Regions from separate parts of the Lacticaseibacillus sp. 866-1 genome, predicted to be linked through region 3. Evidence: predicted binding sites of a transcription regulator. Region 3 holds the regulator's gene; each other region holds the start of a gene.
The links. The regulator NrdR, encoded in region 3, represses ribonucleotide reductase genes. The targets are predictions, from matches to a motif close to ACACNATATATNGTGT.
Positions count from the first base shown of each region.

Region 1 (6,988 bases), on a different contig from region 3:
ATCGACACCTTCGCCTACATCGAGGTACTGTTCGAACTGACCGCGCTGGTCGCGATCCTGCTGCTGAAATTCCGCCTGGTGCCCCCGCTCACCACACCGCAGCCGCGCGAGTCCGTCCTGAACAACTTTAAGACCGGGTTCGCCTATGTCAAAAGCCAGAAGCTGATTCTGACCGTCATGATTTCCTCAGCCGCGGTCAACTTCTTGTTTGCGGCCATGAATGTTGGCCTGCCGTATCTGCTCATTCAGACGCTGAAGCTTTCCAACCAGCAATACGGGCTGGTGGATTCCGGCTTTGCCGTGGGCATGTTCAGCGGCGGCATTCTGCTGGCGGCCATCACCATCCGCACTCACCCCATCCGTTTTTCCTACTTTAACCTGTTCCTGCTGGGCGCCATGTTCACGACCACCGGACTGCCGGCCTTGTTCTCCTGGCCCAGCTGGCTCAGCACCGCCTTTTTCTGGCTGCAAAGCATGCTCAACGGCGTCCTGATGGTACTGATCAACACCCCTGCAAACACGTTCAAGCAACGGATTATTCCGCAGAATCTGCAAGGCCGCGTCTTTTCCCTCGACCTCACGATTTCGACGCTGCTTGCGCCAATCGGCACGCTGGTGTTCGGGGCCCTGTTTGATCACTTCGCGGCGCCTTTGCTGTTTGGCATCGCCGGCAGCGGCCTGCTGCTGCTGACCCTGGTCGTCACCACCGTCATCAGCCGGCAGCACCTGCTGGACCGGCCAGAAAATCAGGTGCCGGAAGACACTCACGATTAAGCCAAAAAAATGGCTCAGAGCGTCGCGGGACGCTCTGAGCCATTTTGATTGCCATCACTTATTGCCCTTCGCTGAGCAGGTAACGGCTGGTGCGCTTTTCCAGCCAGCTCTGGACGCCGGTCAAAACCGTCGTCAGCATCAGATACAGGAAAGCGACTAGGCTGTAGGACACCAGCGGGTTGTAGTAAAGCGCCGCGAATTGCTGGCTGACCTGAAACATCTCGATGATCGTGATGCCGCTGGCCAAGCTCGTGTCCTTGATCAAGCTGATGAAACTGTTGGACAGCGGCGGCAGCGCGATGCGCAGCGCCTGCGGGAAGATGACCAGTCGCAGGATCAGCGACTTTTTCATTCCCAGCGCCTTGGCCGCGTCCCACTGCGTCTTCGGTACCGACAAAATCGCCGCGCGAATGGTTTCCGACGCGTACGCGCCGGTGTTCAGCGAAAAGGTCAGGATGCCGGCCGTCCAGGCGTTCAGCTCGATGATGGCATGACCGTTCATCTTCAGGTACGGCAGGCCGAAGAAAATCAGAAACAGCTGCACCAACAGCGGCGTGCCGCGAAAGATCCAGACGTAAAACCAGGTCAGGCCTTTCAGCCCCCGCATGACCGGCTGATGCGACGGCGAGATCCGGACAAGGGCGACCAGCACCGCCAAAATCAGCCCTAACGCAAACGAAATCAACGTAATTGGAATGGTGTACTTGAGCATCGCCACCAGCAATTCCGGCAGTGACTTCAGCACAATTTGCCAGGCACTCATCAAATCCCTCCTTCTCTCACCGTCGCTCGATTATTTCGTGATGTCGCTGCCGAAGTATTTCTTCGAGAGCTTACCGAGCTGGCCGTTCTTGCGCAGCTTTTCAATCGCCTTGGTGACCTGCTTTTGCAGTGGGCCTTCGTCTTTGCGCAGCAGGCCGCGCGCCGGCGTGGCCTTAATCGCATTGCCGACCGGAATCAGCTTAATATCCGCATTCGGCTGCTGCTTGAGGTAGGAGTGGAAGGACGCGGTGTCATTGACCGTGCCATCCGCCCGGCCCTGTTCGATCAGCGTAACCGACTGGGCGAAGCCGTCAACTGGGACAATCACCCCGCCGAGCTTCTTCACGTTTGCCGCGTTGTTCGAGGTGACACTTTGGGCCATTTTCTTGCCCTTGATGTCCTTGATTGATTTAATGGTCGTGTTGCCCTTTTTGACCGCCAGCTCGGACTTGCCTGAGGTATATGGCACCGTGAAGCGATACTTGGCGGCGCGCTCAGGGGTCTTGGCCACGTTGTTCAAGATCAGGTCGTACTTGTTGACGTTGAGGCCGGCAATCAGCGAGTCCCACTTGGTCTCCACAAACTTCGGCTTTAAGTTGAGCTCCTTGGCAATTTGCTTGCCCAGCTCAACTTCAAACCCGGTCAGCTTGCCATTTTCATGGTAGCTATACGGCTGGTAAGTGCCTTCCAGGCCAATGGTCAAGGTCTTCGGCGTCACCAGCTTGACAGTGTTATCGTTCGCCTTGCTACTGCTGCTTTGACTGTTGCCGCATGCGGCGAGCACGCCCACCATCAGCAGACTAGCCAACGCGATTAACCATTTTTTCATGAAATTTCCTCCGTTTCTGAAAATCAGCACCACCAATTATACACGACTTACTTTTGGTAATCGAGTGCTTCTAATCAGATTCTTTTAATGGCCACCGCCCGGCGAATCCTGACCGCACCAGGTACCAGAAAACCCCACTCGCCAAAGCGAATGGGGCATTTTGGTTGGCAACAGTTAGGCCTGACCTGCCAGGTCATCGTTGCCGATGACCATGTGCTTCTTGCGGTGCAGGATTTCTTCCTGACGGCCGTGAACCATTGGTCGCTTGTTCGGGTTGCCGAGGTAGCCGCACAGCCGCTTGACGACATCGCAGGTGTCCGGGTTGTGATTGCCGCACTGCGGGCATTCGTAGCCTTTTTCGGTCGCCTTGAACTCACCCTTGAACCCGCACTCGAAGCACTGGTCAATCGGGGTGTTGGTGCCCAGGTACCCGATCTTGTCGTACGCATAGTCCCAGACGGCTTCCAGGGCCTTCGGGTTTTGCTTCAGGTTCGGGTACTCGCAGTAGTGAATGAAACCGCCGGAGCAGTACTTCGGGTAGTCCTTTTCGAAGTCGAGCTTTTCAAACGGGGTCGGTGCCTTACGGACATCGTAATGAAAGGAGTTCGTGTAGTAATCCTTGTCCGTGATGTCTTTAACCACGCCGAAGCGCTTCTTATCCAGCCGGCAGAAGGTGTCGGTCAAGCTTTCGGACGGCGTGCCGTAAACGGAGAAGTGATAGCCGTACTGCTTCTCCCACTGCTTGCAGTGCTCGTACAGATCCTTGACCACGTCGATGGAAAAGGCCTTGGCCTCCGGGTTCTTCTCCCAGGCCGAGCCGTAAAAGACGGTGCCGACCTCGTACAAGCCGATGTAGCCCAGCGAAACCGTGGCGCGCGAGTTCTTGAAGAGCTCATCGACGCTTTGGTCATCATTCAGACGCTTGCCGAACGCGCCGTACTTGTACAGAATCGGCGCGGATTCCGGCGTCGCCTGCTTGGCGCGTTCGACCTTGTACACCAGGCCCTGCTTGCAGATGTCGAGCCGCTGCTCGAGAATCTTCCAGAACTTGTCCTTGTCGCCCTTGCTTTCCATCGCGATGCGCGGCAGGTTGACGGTAATGACACCCAGGTTCATGCGGCCGGCGTTGACTTCCTCGCCGGTGTCCGGATCCGTCCAGCCCTGCAAAAACGACCGGCAGCCCATCGGCGCCTTGAAGGAACCGGTCAGCTTTTTAATCATGTCGTACGACAGAATGTCCGGGTACATGCGCTTGGTGGCGCACTCGACGGCCAGCTCCTTGATGTCGTAGTTCGGATCGCCGGGGTGCAGGTTCAGCCCTTTTTTGATGGTGAAGACCAGCTTTGGAAAAATCGCGGTGCGCTTCTCCTTGCCTAGTCCATCAATGCGAATCTTGAGAATGTCCTTTTGGATCTCGCGTTCCAGCCAGTTCGTGCCCAGACCGAAGCCGACCGTCACAAAAGGCGTCTGGCCCTGCGTTGAGTACAAGGTGTTGACCTGGTACTCGAGCGTCTGCAGCGCGTCGTAAATATCCTTCTTGGTGCGGCGCTTGGCGTATGCCTCGGCTGTTTCGGCATCGATCGGCAGCTCCTTGGCTTCCTGCAGGTGCTTTTCGTAATTCTTCTGCGCAAACGGCGCGAGCACTTCATCGGTGCGGTCCGACGAGCAGCCGCCGTACTGGCTGGACGCGACGTTCGCGATGATCTGCGTCATCTGGGTGACGGCGACCTGAATGCTGTGAGCCGGCTCCACTTCGGCGTTGCCGATGCAAAAGCCGTGATTGAGCATTTCCTTAAAGTCGATCAGGCAGCAGTTGGTCTCGGCCATGTAAGGCGTGTAGTCGAGGTCGTGCCAGTGAATATCGCCGCGCAGGTGGGCATTTGCCACGGCCGGTGGCAGCATTTTCAGCCCGATGGCCTTGGCCACGGCGCCGGCGGTCAGGTCCCGCTGGGTCGAAAAGACGCGCGAGTCCTTATTGGCGTTTTCGTGCACAACAGTCGAGTCGCGGTCCAGCAGCTTCTGGACGTTGTAGTTGACGTCGGCCTTCTTCGACCGCTCAATATCGCGCTTCACGCGGTATTTCGTGTAGGCTTCACCCCAGTCGTACTGGTGCGCGTCAAGCAGCGCCTGCTCCACGATGCTTTGCACCTCGGGAATGCGCACGTCCTTGCTGAAGCGCTCGGTGATTGTGGCAACCGCGGCATCCGAGATCGATTCGATCAACGTGTAGTCGGTCGGCGCGAGTTCGCCGTTCACCGCCTTAGCCGCCTTCGTGATCGCGGCCGTGATCTTGCTTTGGTCAAAGTCGACAATCCGCCCGTCGCGTTTTTTTACGTTGATTTTTACTTTTAAATCGATCATGGATACCCTCTCCGTTCCTTTGTTCAGACTCGAACATCATAGAAACATTCTATCACGTTCCGGATTATATGGGCACTATATATGGCAAAAAGTCTGTCCAAATTGGCCAAAAACACTAGATATTGTATAGCGAACGATTTAATTTGAACCGTCTGGTTTCGTGAAAACCTAGGCCCGGCACCTCAGTCTTCAGACGGATTTTCGCCTGGAAACGCGCTGTTGTCCCCGGCCTTTGCTATACTGAAAGTATCATCTTATGGAGGCTCACTATGGAAACTGCGCAATGGAAACAAATCGGTGTCATCGCCGTGATCATCATCTTAGGACTGATACTGTTGCCGCTCGTGGCTGGCATCATCAGTCTGATCATCAAGATTGTCTTGTTCCTGGCTATTGTGGCCGGGCTGTACTGGGCATATGTCACATTTATCAAGAAATGACCTCAGTTGAGCCGGCCGCGTGCCGGCTTTTTGAGTACGCCACGTAAAAGTTCGGCAAAAAAAAAAGCCGATGCCCTCAGCAACTATGCTGATTGCACCGACGCCTTTTTTTGACTTCTGGATCCTACGTGACTTGAACACGCGACCTCCTGCATGCCATGCAGGCACTCTCCCAGCTGAGCTAAGGACCCCTTCTAAGTAATAGATTATCGAAAAATGGTAGCGCTGGCAAGCGTCTCGTATCGGGTTTTTACAATTTCTGCGGGATGGTCAAAGCAAAAAAAGATTGCTGTGCCTCCGAAGAGGCGCAGCAATCTTCACTCTGGATCCGATGAGATTCGAACTCACGACCTCTGCCATGCGAAGGCAGCGCTCTCCCAACTGAGCTACGGACCCAAAACACAAGACTAATTGTAGCATACCCGTCGCGGCTGTAAAGAAGATTTTGGGCGAAGGGTGGGTGAGAATAGAATCTAGAATCGTTGTTCCTCGGCACCTTGCCTAACTGGGCTGCGAGTCAACAACGCCCACGCGCCTAGGCTACCTGTCCCCCTAAGTGCGCGAACCCTTCGCATCCTACTTAACTGGGCTCGGACTTGGCAACGGCCGAATGATTAGCTACGGCAACGACTTCGCCTGTTACACAGGCAAAGCCGCGGCCTAGGCTAATCATCAGCCTGAGTACGCCAAGTCTGTGCACCTTGCATCAAAAAAGGCCGCTGGGCAGCGGCCTGAGGAGTTGGCCAAGCGGTTTGGGGGACCACTTGGCGATTTTTACTTTGGAGGAGTAAAAATGAAAATTGGGTTGGGGTAGAAAGGCTTGCGCCATTTCTATGTTCTTATAATATCCATAAGTTGTGAAGAAAATATGAACATTTACAATATTAATTATGAATTGCATTAGTTATCTAACGGCGGCCGCTCGCCACGAGAAAATCGCGATCGACACGTACAGAATAATCGCCAACGCAAGAAACAGCGGATGGTAGCCCACCGCCTCGATCACCAGCGCCCCGGCGAGCGGTCCAACCGCCCGACCCGCAGACGCAAACATTTGAACGTAGCCCTGAAAGCGGCCTTTTTCGGTCAGGTCGGTGTACATGTCCACGTAGGTCGCCACCGAGGGCAGCGCGAGAATCTCACCCAGAGTGAGCACCCCCATCGCCAGCACGAACATCCAGTACGAACGAGCCGGAATCAGCAGCAAAAAGGCGGTGCCAAACAGCGCAAAACCGACGCCGAGACGCAGCCGCAAGTGAGCCGTGAGCCAATCGTCAAACAGGGTCAAGATCGGCTGGCCGAGCACGATCAGCACGGCGTTGAAGGTCCACAAAAACGAGTAATTGCGCACGTTCATGCCCAGGCTCAGCATGAAGGTCGAAATGTTGCTCTGCCACTGCTCGTACGCGACCCAGGTCAAAAATAATGTCGCAAGCAGCAGCATGATGTTGATCAGGTGTGGATTCCGCCGCGCGGCCTTCGCGGCTTTGACCCGTTCGGTGCTCGGCCGCGGCGTCACGTTGAAGTGCACCAGCGCCACCCCGAAGAACATGAGAAACATGACGAACGCCAGCGCGAAGATCCAGGCGATGCCCAGCGGCAGCACGTACCCGACGATCAGCGTGCCAATCACTAGGCCCAGATTTTGCATAAAGTACAGGACATTAAACACATAACTCGCGCGCCGGCTGGTCGAAAGCGTGGCAAACGAGTTGATCGCCGTGTTGACCAGGCCTGAGCCAAAGCCCATGACGACCAAAAGCAGCGGATAGGCCGGCCAGCCGTGCCAGAAAATCAGCGCAAGTGACGTGCCCACGTCCAG
Region 1 is NZ_BOLU01000027.1:6,593-13,580, forward strand. Features, by position in the region: gene JUE30_RS08835 (MFS transporter) at 1-774, shown strand, start outside; gene JUE30_RS08840 (amino acid ABC transporter permease) at 833-1,537, opposite strand; gene JUE30_RS08845 (transporter substrate-binding domain-containing protein) at 1,568-2,365, opposite strand; gene nrdD (anaerobic ribonucleoside-triphosphate reductase) at 2,540-4,726, opposite strand; gene JUE30_RS08855 (hypothetical protein) at 4,996-5,166, shown strand; tRNA gene JUE30_RS08860 (tRNA-Ala) at 5,285-5,357, opposite strand; tRNA gene JUE30_RS08865 (tRNA-Ala) at 5,490-5,562, opposite strand; gene JUE30_RS08870 (MFS transporter) at 6,071-6,988, opposite strand, start outside.
Region 1: a site for NrdR is predicted at 4,839-4,854, ahead of nrdD (anaerobic ribonucleoside-triphosphate reductase). Genes of this name have one in related genera too.

Region 2 (6,988 bases), on a different contig from region 3:
AACGTAATTTTACCGTAAGACCGCGTCACCAGTGTGCAAGTCTGCTTCTTCCAGGCCACCGCCGTCACGTCTTCAGGTGCGATCTGCAGTGAGTTGCCAGGTAAAAGTCGGCGCAGCGTGACGCGGCCAGCGCCGACCACCAGGCGGGAGCGTTGAATCTGCAACGCCGCGAGCGCCAGCACGACCACCAGGAGCGCGGCAGCCGGCCAGCTGACCGGCCCGTAGCCGATGAGTTCCATTTGCAAGACCACGGCAAAACTCACGCCGATCATGATGAAGGCCCAAAACATGGTAAAATCGAGCCAGCCCGGTTGAACGTAAAATCGGTTTTTCACACAGCCACTTCCTTAAGGAGAACGATGAATAAACTATACACAGATGCAGCGACAAAAGGCAATATTGGACTCGGCGGGATCGGTATTTTGATCATCGCCGAAGGGCAGCAGGATCAGACCCACTTACCGCTTCCCGAAATGAGCAATCATGAGGCGGAGTTTGAGGCCGCCATTGCCGGCTTCAGGCGCCTGCTGGCCTTGGGCCTGACTGGTCCGGTCACCTTTTACAGTGATTCTAAGCTCGTAATCGAGGCGCTGGATAAGCATTACGCCAAGCACTATGGTGATTATGTCACAGAATTGACCGCCTTGACCAAGCAATTCTCGTGGGTCTTGTGGCAGTGGGTCCCTGACCACGCCAACCGTGGGGCCCACATGCTGGCCCAGCAAGGGCTGCATGAGGCGGAAGCGGCCGCACGGTAGGCCCACTCGTGGCACTACGCCTGACTGCTTCTATATAATGAAGTCACAGGGCGATGCAGGTTGTCCTTTACCTGCGGACGTGGCAAAATTGGCCACAGACGAGGTCCGGCGGCTTGCCGGGCGATCAATCGATTAAAGGCGGTGCGTGCATGTCTCTTCTTACAATCATCATTTTACTGGTGCTGCTGCTCAACACCATTGCAGCCATTTTCACCGTGCTCCGGTCGGTGCGCGATATTTCCACGACCTGGGCTTGGCTTTTGGTGCTGATTTTTCTGCCGGTGATCGGGTTTGGCATTTACCTGTTTGCTGGCCGCGGCCTCTCGACCAAAAAGGTGCACGCGATCCAAACCGAGTACCGACGCGGGACCAAGGCCTTTGTGGCGATGCAAAAGCACGCCAACACCCACGGCCGCCTGCTGCCGGCCGCGGTGACCTCAACGGCCGCCAAGGAGCTGACCACCTTGTTTCTTAACACGGCCAGCGCGCCGGTGCTGGGGGATAACTCAGTCGACCTGTTCTTCGACGGCAAAAAAAAGTTTGCCAAGCTTTTTGAAGACATCGAAGCGGCGACGGACCACGTCTTTGTGGAGTATTACACCTTTTACAACGACGAGCTGGGCAACCAGTTCCGGGACCTGTTGATCAAGAAAGCCAAGCAAGGCGTCAAGGTCCTGGTCCTTTACGACGCCTGGGGTTCCCTTGGCGCAAACAAAAAGTTCTGGGCGCCGCTGTTGGCCGCTGGGGCCAAGGCGGAAGCCTACTTTTCCTCGCAGCACCTCATCACCGATTTTCGGCTGAACTACCGGCTGCACCGCAAAATCGTTGTGATCGACGACGACATCGGCTTCATCGGCGGCTTTAACGTCGGCGACCAGTACGTGTCCCGCAAAAAGAAATTCGGGTTCTGGCGCGACACGCACCTGCGCATTCGCGGCAATACGGTGTACGCGCTGAAGGTGCAGTTTCTGATGGACTGGAATGCGACCGTGCCGGATGATCAGGCCGAGCCTTACGACATCGATGTCGCGCCGCTGTCGCCGGAAAATCTGGCGACGCGCCACATTCACCTGGGGAGCGCGCCGATGCAAATCGTCGCCAGCGGCCCAGATTCCTCCGCGCAGCAGATCAAGTACGGCTATGTGAAGATGATCGCCAGCGCGACCAAGTCGATTCGCCTGCAGACGCCGTACCTGATCCCCGACGACACGGCCATGGACGCGCTGATCACCGCCGCCTTGGCCGGCATCGACGTCCAGGTGATGGTGCCGGACATGCCCGATCACCCCTTTATCTTCCGGGCGACCCAGTACTACGCCAATTACCTGAGCCGCTACGGGATTAAGATCTACCACTACCAAAACGGCTTCCTGCACGCCAAGACCCTGGTGATCGACGATGTGGTCGCCAGTGTCGGCTCAGCCAACTTCGATATTCGCTCGTTTAAGCTGAATTTTGAAGTCAACGCGTTTATCTACGACGCCAAAATTGCTGAGCAGCTGACGGCGGCGTTTGATGAGGACTTGAAGCACAGTCAGCTGCTGACGCCGGCGCTGATCAAGAGTCAAGGCCACTGGCTGCGATTCAAGCAGTATTTCTCACGGCTTCTCTCCCCTGTGCTGTAACCAATCAGAGAGCAAAAAACGTGTCTCTTATTCAATTTCCAAAGTACGCCAGCGCCCCTGGGTCGCGATTCTAAGACGAATCGCAGCTCAGGGGCGCTTGTGTTTCGGACTAAACGTGTATATCTCTCAGTCTGGTTTATTTGACCCATTTATCAAATGCTTCCGGACGCTTGCGCAACGTCTCCAAAGCCGCCTTGACCATTTCGTCGTGGCGGGCCTTCAGTTCGTCGCCTTCCAGGTGATAGCGATCGATCAAATACCCCGTGGCAAGGTCTTCAACGCTTCGCCGCTCCAGGCCCCCATCTTTGAACAGGGCATCGACCCCTTCCAAGCCATTTTTAGTGGCTTCGATCAGGGTTTTCGCGAGGTCGCGGCTTTTGATTCCGTGCTTGCTGGCGTAATCGATGAGGCCATCCACCATGTCGACAGCGGCAGCTTCGTCCGCTTTTTTGTCATCACTCATGTTTTCACCTCCGATACCTTGTGTCTTTATTATAGGTCAATGGCCGGACCCTGAGAAACTTACAAAAAAATAGTGTCCAAAGGCTATTTTTATTTGGACAGTCGCGGTATACTAAACGTACAAAACCTTTAACACCACACCTTGAGGCCTGAAAATCCGTTGGCCACAAGATGTGGTGTTTTTGCTTGACCGCACCCCCAACATTGAGTATGATAGTCCCATAAGATAACAAGAAAGAGTGATTGATATGAGCAATATTACATTGTTTACCAAGAACGGCTGCCCGCAGTGCCGCATGACGAAGAACTACCTGCGGACCCACAACATTCAATTCACCGAACACAACATTAACGAAGAGCCTCAATACATCAGCTACTTGAAAGATAAAGGCTTCCAGGCTGTGCCGGTCCTTGAGGCTGACGGATTGCAATCCTTCTACGGGTTCCGCCCAGAAGCATTGAAGCAGCTGGCTGGCTAATCGGCCAGCTTTTTTCATCTCCCTAACTTTGTGAAAGTGGTGACATTATGGCATTAAGCACGCTGAAACCAGAAGACGTTTCATACTACGCCTTGAATAATGAGATCAACATCCCCGTTGATGGCCAGATTCCGCTGGCCAAAGATAAGCAGGCCCTGGCGGCCTTTCTTGAAGAGAATGTGACGCCAAACACCAAACATTTCGCCTCCCTTCAGGACAGGCTCGACTACTTGGTCAAAAACAAGTACTACGAAAAGGCCATGCTGGATAAATACAGTCCAGCCTTCCTGGAAAAGATCAACGATTTTCTGACCAACGCCGGGTTCCAATTCAAGTCCTTCATGGCGGCGTACAAGTTTTACGCCCAATACGCCTTGAAGACGGATGACAACCAGTACTACTTGGAAGACTTCAAAGACCGCGTCTTTTCGAATGCCCTGTACTTTGCGGATGGCAACGAAGACTTGGCGATGGCCCTGGCGGATGAAATGATCCACCAGCGCTACCAGCCGGCCACCCCGTCGTTCCTGAACGCCGGCCGCTTGCGCCGCGGTGAATTGGTTTCCTGTTTCTTGCTGCAGATCGCCGATGATATGAACTCCATCGGCCGCGCCGTGAACTCAGCGCTGGAGCTTTCCCGCATTGGCGGCGGGGTCGGCTTGACCCTGTCGAACCTGCGCGAAGCCGGGGCCCCGATCAAGGGCATCGAAGGCGCAGCCAGCGGTGTGCTGCCAGTCATGAAGCTGCTGGAAGACAGCTTTTCCTATTCTAACCAGCTGGGCCAGCGCCAAGGGGCCGGGGTCGTTTACCTGAACGTCTTCCACCCAGACATCATTAGCTTCCTGGGCGCCAAGAAGGAAAACGCCGACGAAAAGTACCGCGTCAAGACCCTGAGCCTCGGCGTGATCGTACCAGACAAGTATTACGAACTGGTTGCCGCAGACGCTGACATGTACCTGTTCTCCCCTTACTCCGTGGAGCGCGAGTACGGCCAGCCATTCTCCTACGTTGACATCAGCAAGGAATACGACAACATGGTCGCCAACCCCAAGATCAAGAAGTACAAGATCAAGGCCCGCGACCTGGAAAACGAAATTTCTAAGCTCCAGCAGGAATCCGGCTACCCGTACATCGTTAACATTGATACCGCTAACGACGCCAGCCCGATCGCCGGCAAGATCATCATGTCCAACCTGTGCTCGGAAATCATGCAGGTGCAAACGCCAAGCGTGATCAACAACAAGCAGGAATACGACGTGATGGGCACCGATGTTTCCTGCAACCTGGGTTCAACTAACATTCCGAACCTCATGAAGAGCCAGGACTTCGGCAAGAGTGTTGAGGCCATGGTGCGCGCGTTGACCTATGTCACCGACAGCAGCAACATCGATGTCGTGCCGTCGGTTCAACACGGCAACCACCTCGCCCACTCCATCGGCCTGGGCGCAATGGGCCTGCACACCTACTTTGCCTTGAACCACATGCAGTATGGGGACGAGGAGTCGCTCGACTTCACCAACATCTACTTCCTGCTGCTCAACTATTACACCCTGAAGGCGTCGAACAAGATCGCCGCAGAGCGCGGTGAGACCTTCCACAACTTCAAGGCCAGCAAGTACGCCGATGGCTCGTATTTCGACAAGTACGTCAACCAGACCTGGGCGCCGAAGACCGCAAAGGTTCAGGAGCTGTTCAAAAACGTGAAAATCCCGACGCAGCAGGATTGGGCTGATCTAAAAGCCGCGGTCATGAAGGATGGTTTGTATCACCAGAACCGTCTTGCTGTCGCCCCGAACGGCTCGATCTCTTACATCAACGACACCAGCGCCTCCTTGCAGCCGATCGTCAACCGCATTGAGGACCGCCAGGAAAAGAAAATCGGGACGATCTACTATCCCGCTCCTGGCCTTTCCAACGACACGATGCCTTATTACAAGAGTGCCTACGACATCGACATGCGCAAGGAAATCGACGTTTACGCCGAGGCCCAGCAGCACGTTGACCAAAGCATGTCCCTCACCTTGTTCATGCGCTCCACGATTCCAGAAGGCATGTACCCATGGAAAAAGGGTCGCACCAACAAGATGACCACGCGCGATTTGAACATTCTGCGCAACTACGCACACCACAAGGGCATCAAGTCGATTTACTACATCCGGACTTACACGGATGACCAGGAAGAAATCGGTTCGAACGCTTGCGAATCTTGCTCGATTTAAACCGCAGCGGGCATGGCTTGGCCCTGCCTTTTGCGAGTCTTGCGGCAAACAATTTTAAGGAGTGGCAAAATGGCTGAAAAGCAGTACATTGCGATCAATTGGAACGACATTGAAGACCAGATCGACAAGGCGACCTGGGAAAAGCTGACCGAGCAGTTTTGGCTCGATACCCGGATCCCGGTGTCAAACGACCTGGATGACTGGCGCACCTTGAGCTCAGACGAGCAGTGGGTCGTCGGCCATGTTTTTGGCGGCCTCACGCTGCTGGATACCCTGCAAAGCCAGGACGGCATGCGCAGCTTGATGGACAATATTCGCACCCAGCAGGAGCGCGCGGTGCTGAACAACATCCAGTTCATGGAGTCCGTGCACGCAAAGTCCTACTCGACGATTTTTTCCACGCTGAATACCCCGGCAGAAATCGATGAGATCTTTGACTGGACCAACTCCAACAAACACCTGCAGTACAAGGCCAACAAGATCAACGACATCTATCACAACGGTTCGCCGCTGGAGAAAAAGGTCGCATCAGTCTTCCTGGAAACCTTCCTGTTCTACTCCGGCTTCTTCACCCCGCTTTACTACCTGGGCAACAACAAGTTGACCAACGTTGCAGAGATCATCAAGCTGATCATTCGCGACGAGTCCGTTCACGGAACCTACATCGGCTACAAGTTCCAACTTGGCTTTAACGAGCTCTCAGAAGACGAGCAAAGCAAAATGAAGGACTGGATGTACGATCTGCTGTACGACCTCTACGCCAACGAGGAAGGCTACACCAACGACTTGTACGCCAAGACCGACTGGACCGATGAAGTCCTCACCTTCCTGCGCTACAACGCCAACAAGGCGCTGATGAATCTGGGTCAGGATCCCCTGTTCCCAGACACCGCCGAGGATGTGAACCCGATCGTCATGAACGGGATCTCCACCTCCACGTCGAACCACGACTTCTTCTCCCAGGTCGGCAACGGCTACCGTTTGGGCGAAGTCGAAGCCATGAGCGACGACGACTACAAGTTCTAGGCCAAAATAATAGCGCTGATCATCAAAAGTGATCAGCGCTATTTTTGTGCCTAGGCTAACCCAGGCGTCATGCTGGCCTGGTAAATGGCCGTGACCGCCGCTTCATCCAGCGGCAGGTAGGCATTGCCTAAACGCTTGGCAGCGGCTTGGGCCATTGGAGCGAAGTTCTTATCGTCCGCAATGCCCACTTCCGGCAGCGTCATGCCAAAGCCAAGGCTGGTGATCCAGCTCAGCGTCTTGGCAATCGCGTGGCCGGCAAGATCCGCTTCTTCGGCATCGGTCAGGTGCCAGACGTTGCGGCCAAACCGGGCAAACAGCGCCGTGGTCGTGGGATCAGACGTCAAGACGTAATGCATCCAGCGCGGGGTCAAAATCCCCAGCCCGACACCGTGCGTGATGTCGTAAAACGCGGAGAGCTC
Region 2 is NZ_BOLU01000002.1:50,888-57,875, forward strand. Features, by position in the region: gene JUE30_RS01460 (EbsA family protein) at 1-335, opposite strand, end outside; gene JUE30_RS01465 (reverse transcriptase-like protein) at 360-758, shown strand; gene cls (cardiolipin synthase) at 908-2,383, shown strand; gene JUE30_RS01475 (hypothetical protein) at 2,520-2,846, opposite strand; gene nrdH (glutaredoxin-like protein NrdH) at 3,094-3,324, shown strand; gene nrdE (class 1b ribonucleoside-diphosphate reductase subunit alpha) at 3,372-5,543, shown strand; gene nrdF (class 1b ribonucleoside-diphosphate reductase subunit beta) at 5,613-6,569, shown strand; gene JUE30_RS01495 (iron-containing alcohol dehydrogenase) at 6,620-6,988, opposite strand, start outside.
Region 2: a site for NrdR is predicted at 3,010-3,025, ahead of nrdH (glutaredoxin-like protein NrdH). Genes of this name have one in related genera too.

Region 3 (6,988 bases):
GGAGCCCGATTTAAACCAAGGTGCGCAGTTCAACGGTTTTGGGTCGACAGCTAGCCTAGCTTGGGCTTTTGCCTGCAGAGCGGGTGAAGGGCTAAGCGTAGCTAGATACTCGACCGTTGTTGACCGGAGCCCGATTGAGAACAAAGCCTTGCCTTCATGGTAAGGCTTTTTGTCTGCCAAAAAATCCCAGAGCGGGTCTGCTATAATAAAGACCAGAACAGGAGGCAGCTATGGCACAAGAAAAATTACTGCTGATCGACGGCAGCTCGCTCGCGTTTCGGGCGTTTTACGCGATGTACACGCAGATGGACCGGTTTACTAACAAGGACGGACTTCACACCAATGCGGTGATGACCTTTAACAACATGCTCGACAACGTCATGGATGAGTTCAAGCCGCAGCACGTGCTGGTCGCGTTCGACAAAAGCGGTGGAACTTTCCGTACCAAGATGTTCGATGACTACAAGGGCCAGCGGCAAAAGGCGCCATCAGAGTTCATCGAGCAGCTGCCATACATCAATGAGCTGCTGGAGGACCACGGCATTCGTCACTACGCCCTGCAGGACTACGAGGCCGATGACATCATCGGGACGCTGGCCCGCGAGGCCGAGGCCCGCGGCTGGCACACCGACATCATCACCGGCGACCGCGATCTGACGCAGCTGGCGACCGACAATGTTACGGTTCAGGTGACGCGCAAGGGGGTCGGTGAACTGGAGCCGTTCACGCCGGCGCACATTGAAGACACCATGGGCCTGAAGCCCAAGCAGATCATCGACCTCAAGGGCCTGATGGGCGACACGTCTGACAACTATCCAGGCGTCACCAAGGTCGGCGAGAAAACCGCGCTCAAGCTGCTCCACCAGTTCGGCTCAATCGATAACCTGTACAAGAACATCGATGACCTGAAGCCAAGCAAAATGAAGGAGAACCTGATCAATGACCACGACCAGGCCATCATGAGCCAAACTTTGGCGACCATCGATCAAGATGCCCCCATCGAAATTGGCCTGGATGACCTTGCCTACAAGGGGCCGGACATTGAAAAGCTCCGCGACCTGTACACGCGCCTCGATATGCGCCAGGCGCTGAAAAAGCTGCCCGGGGATGCCGCTGAGGAGCCAAAGAAAAACCTGCATTACGTCGTGCTGACCGACGCGAATTTGGATCAGCTGCCCAAAACTAATCTGCCGGTGGCGTTTGAAATTGAAATGCTTGACGACAACTATCATGTGTCGCCGCAGATTGGCTTTTTCATCGGCACAAAAGACGAAACTTTTGTCTCGGCTGATGTGACGCTGCTGACGCTCAAGCCGCTGTCAAGCTGGCTGGCGAGCCACGAGCTGGCGGTGTTCGACGCCAAGCGCAACCTGGTGGCGGCCAACCGGCTGGACCTCAAGCTGCCTAAAATCGGGTTCGACGTCCTGCTGGCGTCTTATTTGCTGAACCCGGATCAAAACAGCAACGACTTCGGCCAAATCGCCGAGGACCACGATTACACGCTGCCGCTGGACGCAGATGTATATGGCAAAGGGGCCAAACGCCAGGTGCCCGAAGACGCCAAGCTGTTCACGCACTTTGCGGAAAAGGCCCAGGCCATTTTGACGCTGCGGCCGCACCTGCTGAAGGACCTCGACGACCAGGATCAGACTAAGCTGTTTGCTGATATGGAAATGCCGCTGGCCAAGGTGCTGGCGCGCATGGAAATCGCCGGCATCGTGCTGGATCAGCCCAAGCTCACCGAAATGGGCGACCAGTGGACGAGCACCATGCATGTTCTCGAGGAAAAGATTTACGGTGAGGCCGGGCTCAAGTTCAACCTGAATTCGCCCAAGCAGCTGGGCGAGGTGCTGTTTGAAAAACTCAACCTGCCAGTGATCAAAAAAACCAAGACCGGGTATTCGACCTCGGTCGATGTGCTGGAACAACTGAAATCCGCCAGCCCAATCGTTCAGGACATTCTGGACTACCGCACCGTGGCCAAGCTGCAGTCGACTTATGTGGCCGGCTTGCTCAAGGCCGTGCTGCCTGATGGGAAGATCCACACTCGCTATCTGCAGACGCTGACAGCGACGGGCCGCCTGTCTTCTGTTGACCCGAACATGCAAAATATTCCGGCCCGCGATGAAGGCAAGCAGGTGCGCCAGGCCTTTGTGCCGAGCCAGCCAGGCTGGCAGATTTTCTCGTCCGATTATTCGCAAATCGAATTGCGCGTGTTGGCGCACATTTCCGGTGACAAGAATATGCAAGAGGCCTTCAAAGAGGACCGCGACATTCACGCCAACACGGCGATGAAGATTTTTGACCTGGATTCGCCGGATCAGGTCACCCCGGACATGCGCCGGCAGGCCAAGGCCACCAACTTCGGGATCGTTTACGGCATCTCCGATTTTGGGCTGGCCAAGAACATCGGCATCACGCGCCCGCAAGCCAAGGCCTTCATCGACGGCTACTTCGCCCAGTACCCGCAGGTCCACGATTACATGGACAAGATGGTTGCCACTGCACGCGAAAAAGGCTACGTCGAAACGCTGTTTCACCGCCGCCGCTATCTGAACGACATCCACTCACGCAACTTCAACCTGCGCCAGTTTGCCGAGCGCACCGCGATGAACACGCCGATTCAAGGCAGTGCGGCCGACATCATCAAGGTCGCGATGATCCGTATGCAGCAAATGCTTGATGAGCATCACCTGCAGTCGCGCATGCTGCTGCAGGTCCACGATGAACTGATTTTTGAGGGGCCCGCTGAGGAAATGGCCCAACTCGCCGCCCTGGTGCCTAAGGTGATGGATTCGGCAGTGGCGCTGGACGTGCCGCTGAAGGTGGAAAGCCACTACGGCAACACCTGGTTTGATGCCAAATAAACAGATGAGGAAGGCCCGGTCTAATGCCAGAACTACCAGAAGTTGAAAATGTGCGCCTCGGCCTGACGGGGTTGATCGTCGGCAAAACGGTCCAAAAGGTGACGACCGACTGGGAGAAAATCCTGATCGGCGGCGTTTTTCACTTTAATCAAGTGCTGAAAGGCGCGACCATTGACCAGATTGACCGGCGGGGCAAATACCTGCTGATCCGCTTTGACAACGCCGTGACCTTGGTGTCGCACCTGCGTATGGAAGGCAAGTACCAGCTGGCGCTCAGGCAGGATGATCCGGCCCCACGGTTTTGGCACGTTGCCTTGACCTTCACGGATGGATCGCAGCTCCGGTACTTGGACATGCGCAAGTTTGGCCGCATGCAGCTGGTGAAGACCGGCAGCGAAGGAACCGTGGTGCCAGGCCTGGCCAAAATGGGCCCGGAGCCGACACTGGAAACGTTTGACGCCGCTGCATTTTACCAGACGATTCACAAGCGCAAGGCGCCGATCAAGTCGGTGATTTTGGACCAAACTGTGGTGGCCGGGGTCGGCAATATCTACGCCGACGAAAGCCTGTGGCTCAGCCAGCTGCACCCGGCCCAGCCGGCTTCGACTATCACCAAAAAAGAAGCCCGGCTGCTGCATGATAACATTATCGCCGAGCTGCAAAAGGCGATCCGGCTTGGCGGCACCAGCGTTCACTCGTTTGTGGACGCGACTGGAAAGCGCGGGGCGATGCAGGATGAGTTGCACGTTTACGACCGTGAAGGGACGCCTTGCGATCGGTGCGGCACGACGATCGTCAAAATCAAAGTGGGCCAGCGGGGCACACACTTTTGTTCCCACTGTCAGAAACTGAGGAAGCGCAAGGTAAGATGACGTATGTTTTAGGATTGACCGGCGGGATTGCCACCGGTAAAAGTACCGTGGCAGGCGAGTTTCGCCGGCACGGGTGTCCGGTCGTGGATGCCGACGAGGTCGCGCGCGAAATTGTCGAGCCTGGCCGCCCGGCGCTACGCAAAATCGAAGCGGCGTTTGGCCCCGGTGTGATCCGGTCTGACGGGTCGCTCGACCGCAAGGCACTGGGCGACATTGTATTCAACGACGCCGCAAAGCTTGCCCAGCTGAATGCCATCGACCATCCGTACCTGCGGGCCGCCATTGAAGACGCGCTGGCCGCGGCCAAGGCGACTGCGGCCAAGGTGGTGGTGGGGGAGATCCCGCTGCTGTACGAAACGCATTACGAAGACAGTTTTGACGGGGTGGCCGTGGTGACGCTGCCGCCGAACATGCAGCTTGAGCGGCTGATGGCCCGCGACGGGCTGACTCAGGCGCAAGCCCAGGCGCGCATCCAGGCGCAGCTGCCGCTTAGCGAGAAGATTCAGCGTGCGGACTTTTTGATCGATAACTCGCAAGGGCCGGCAGTGCGCAAGCAGCAGGTCGAGGAGCTGTTGGCCCACTTGAGCCGGTGATTGTTAAATTGCCCCGTGGTATAATGTAGTATCAAAATGAAGAAGGTGTGCCTGTGCTCTGCCCACATTGTCATCATAATAGTTCGCGGGTCGTCGATTCTCGGCCCACAGACGGCGGCCGTGCGATTCGCCGGCGCCGGGAATGCGAGAACTGCGGCTTTCGCTTCACCACCTTTGAGCGGGTCGAGCAGACGCCGCTTTTGGTGATCAAGAAGAACGGCACGCGCGAGGAATTCAGCCGCGAGAAGATTCTCAAGGGCCTGATCCGCGCGGCTGAAAAGCGGCCGGTCACCATGGAACAGATGCAGAAAATCGTCGAAAATGTCGAAAACAAGCTGCGCGCGATTGGCGAAAACGAGGTTTCGAGCCAGCAGATTGGCGAGTTTGTGATGAAGCAGCTGGCCGAAGTTGACGACGTGGCATACATTCGCTTTGCCTCAGTCTACCGGCAGTTCAAAGACATGTCCGTGTTCATGCAGGAACTGCAGGACATGATGAAGCGCGAAAAGGATCAAGGAAAGTAAACCAACCGGCGTGGGGCGACCGACGCCACTTTTTTGAGTAAAGGAGGGATCAGCGTGACCAAACCCAGCAGCTACATGGCACAGGACGATTTCATCGTGGTTCAGGCAACTTACTTTAGCGACCTCGATCAAGACGTCGCCGTGCACCTTTACCAGCCGCTGATTGGCCCCGTCGCGCTCGCCCTTTACCTCAGCCTCTGGAACGATTCCCGGCGCCAGCCTGGCGCGGCCGACCGCCGCAAGCAAACAGCTTTGATGGACCTGCTCGGCGTGGATCTAGATACGCTGTACGCGGCGCGCGTGCGACTGGAAGCGCTGGGCCTGATGAAGACCTACACCTCGACCGACGCCGGCGGCCGCTATTGGGCCTATGAGCTGTACCGGCCGGTTGCGGCGGATCGCTTTTTCCAGGACGACACGCTGAGCTTGCTGCTGTTCGACCGGGTCGGGGAAGTGCGGTTCACTCAGCTGGCCAACCGGTATACGATTCACACCGTTAGGGCCCAGACCTGGCGCGACGTGTCGGCGAACTTGCTGGACGTGTTCCAGCTGACGTCGGTGGCGCCAAATGCGGCGACCAAGGAGGCCAAGCGGCAGGTGGCGGAAAAGCCACTGCCGGCGGTCTCCTTGAGCGACGGAGCCAGCTACGACTGGGAGCTGCTTGAAGCGCTCACCACCAAAAGTGGGCTGCGAGGCGGCCAAATTGGGCAACATCGCGCCGCTTTGGCCCAGCTGGCCACCTTTTACGGGCTGACGCCGCCGGTGTTTGCGCGCTTCATACAGCAGGCGACCAACCGGGCGACCGGCGAGCTAAGCCTGCGCGCGTTGCGCCAAATCGTGGAGCAAGCCTACCAGAAGCAGGCGCCTCACCTGGCGCCAAAGGGCAGTGCCCAGCCGGCTCAAGCGGCACCGGCGGCCGCAGCAAGCCCGGCGCTTTCCACCAGCGAGCAGGCGCTGATCCAGCAAGCCAAAAGCACGCCGCCGCGCGAGTTTTTGGAGGCCGCTAAGCACCGCAAGAACGCGCAGCTGTTCGTCGCCTCTAATGAGCTGCAGGCGGTGCGCAAACTGGCTTCGCGGAATGTCTTCGACAACGCGACCATTAATATCTTGATCGACTACATTCTGCAGAATTACGACAGCGTCAATCAGGCACTGCTGGACGCGATTGCCAACCGCTGGCTGGCGGCCGGCGTCGACAGCCCCGAGCGGGCGCTGCAGGAAATCAAGGACTATCAGCAAAAGCAAAGTCAACCGCGCAAGCGCAAGACGCAGCCGGCGCGCCAAGAGGCCAAGCCAGACTGGTTAGATAAGCCGTATCAGGCCAGCAGCGCTGCGGCAGATCCGGCGGAGACGGCCGCAATCGAAGCCAAACTGGCCAAACTGCGCGCCATGAGAAAGGATGACAGCGATGAAACCCATGAAGGATGAACTAGCCAAGATCATGGACCAGCGGCAAATGACCGCGGAATACCGCAAGATGATGCAAGACGCTGTCGCCGACCCTGACGTGCAAGCCTTTTTGAAGGCCAATCAGCGCCAGTTGGCCCCTGATGCAGTCAGCCGCAGCGCGGCCAAGATTTACGAGTTCGTCACGGCCCGTGATCGGCTGGCGGCCGGGGACCCGTTGATCGCGCCGGGCTACCAGCCGCAGTTAGTCGCCTCCAATGGGTTGATCGATATCACTTACACGGCCACGCCGGAGAAGGTGGCGCAGGACGCCCAAGCGGCCCAGGCGCGCCTGATCACCGCTTTGAACATGCCCAAAGCGATTAAGTCGGCAAGCCTTGAGACTTACGATCCCAGCGACCGCAGCGCGGCGCTGTCGTCCGCGCTCGACTTCACCATGGGAATGGCCGAGGCGCCGGACCAATTTCACAAGGGTCTGTACCTGACTGGGCCGTTCGGCGTCGGTAAAACTTACCTGCTGGGCGCCATCGCGAACGACTTGGCCAAACAGGGCATCGCCTCGACCATGCTGCATTACCCGACCTTTGCGGTGGAAATGAAAGGCGCCATTGCGGACAACTCCGTGCTGGCCAAAACCGACCGCATCAAGAAGGCCAAGGTGCTGATGATCGACGATATCGGGGCCGAAGCCTGGAGCGCCTGGGTCCGCGATGAGGTGCTCGGCG
Region 3 is NZ_BOLU01000024.1:13,618-20,605, forward strand. Features, by position in the region: gene polA (DNA polymerase I) at 231-2,867, shown strand; gene mutM (bifunctional DNA-formamidopyrimidine glycosylase/DNA-(apurinic or apyrimidinic site) lyase) at 2,891-3,739, shown strand; gene coaE (dephospho-CoA kinase) at 3,736-4,332, shown strand; gene nrdR (transcriptional regulator NrdR) at 4,386-4,856, shown strand; gene JUE30_RS08315 (replication initiation and membrane attachment family protein) at 4,911-6,284, shown strand; gene dnaI (primosomal protein DnaI) at 6,265-6,988, shown strand, end outside.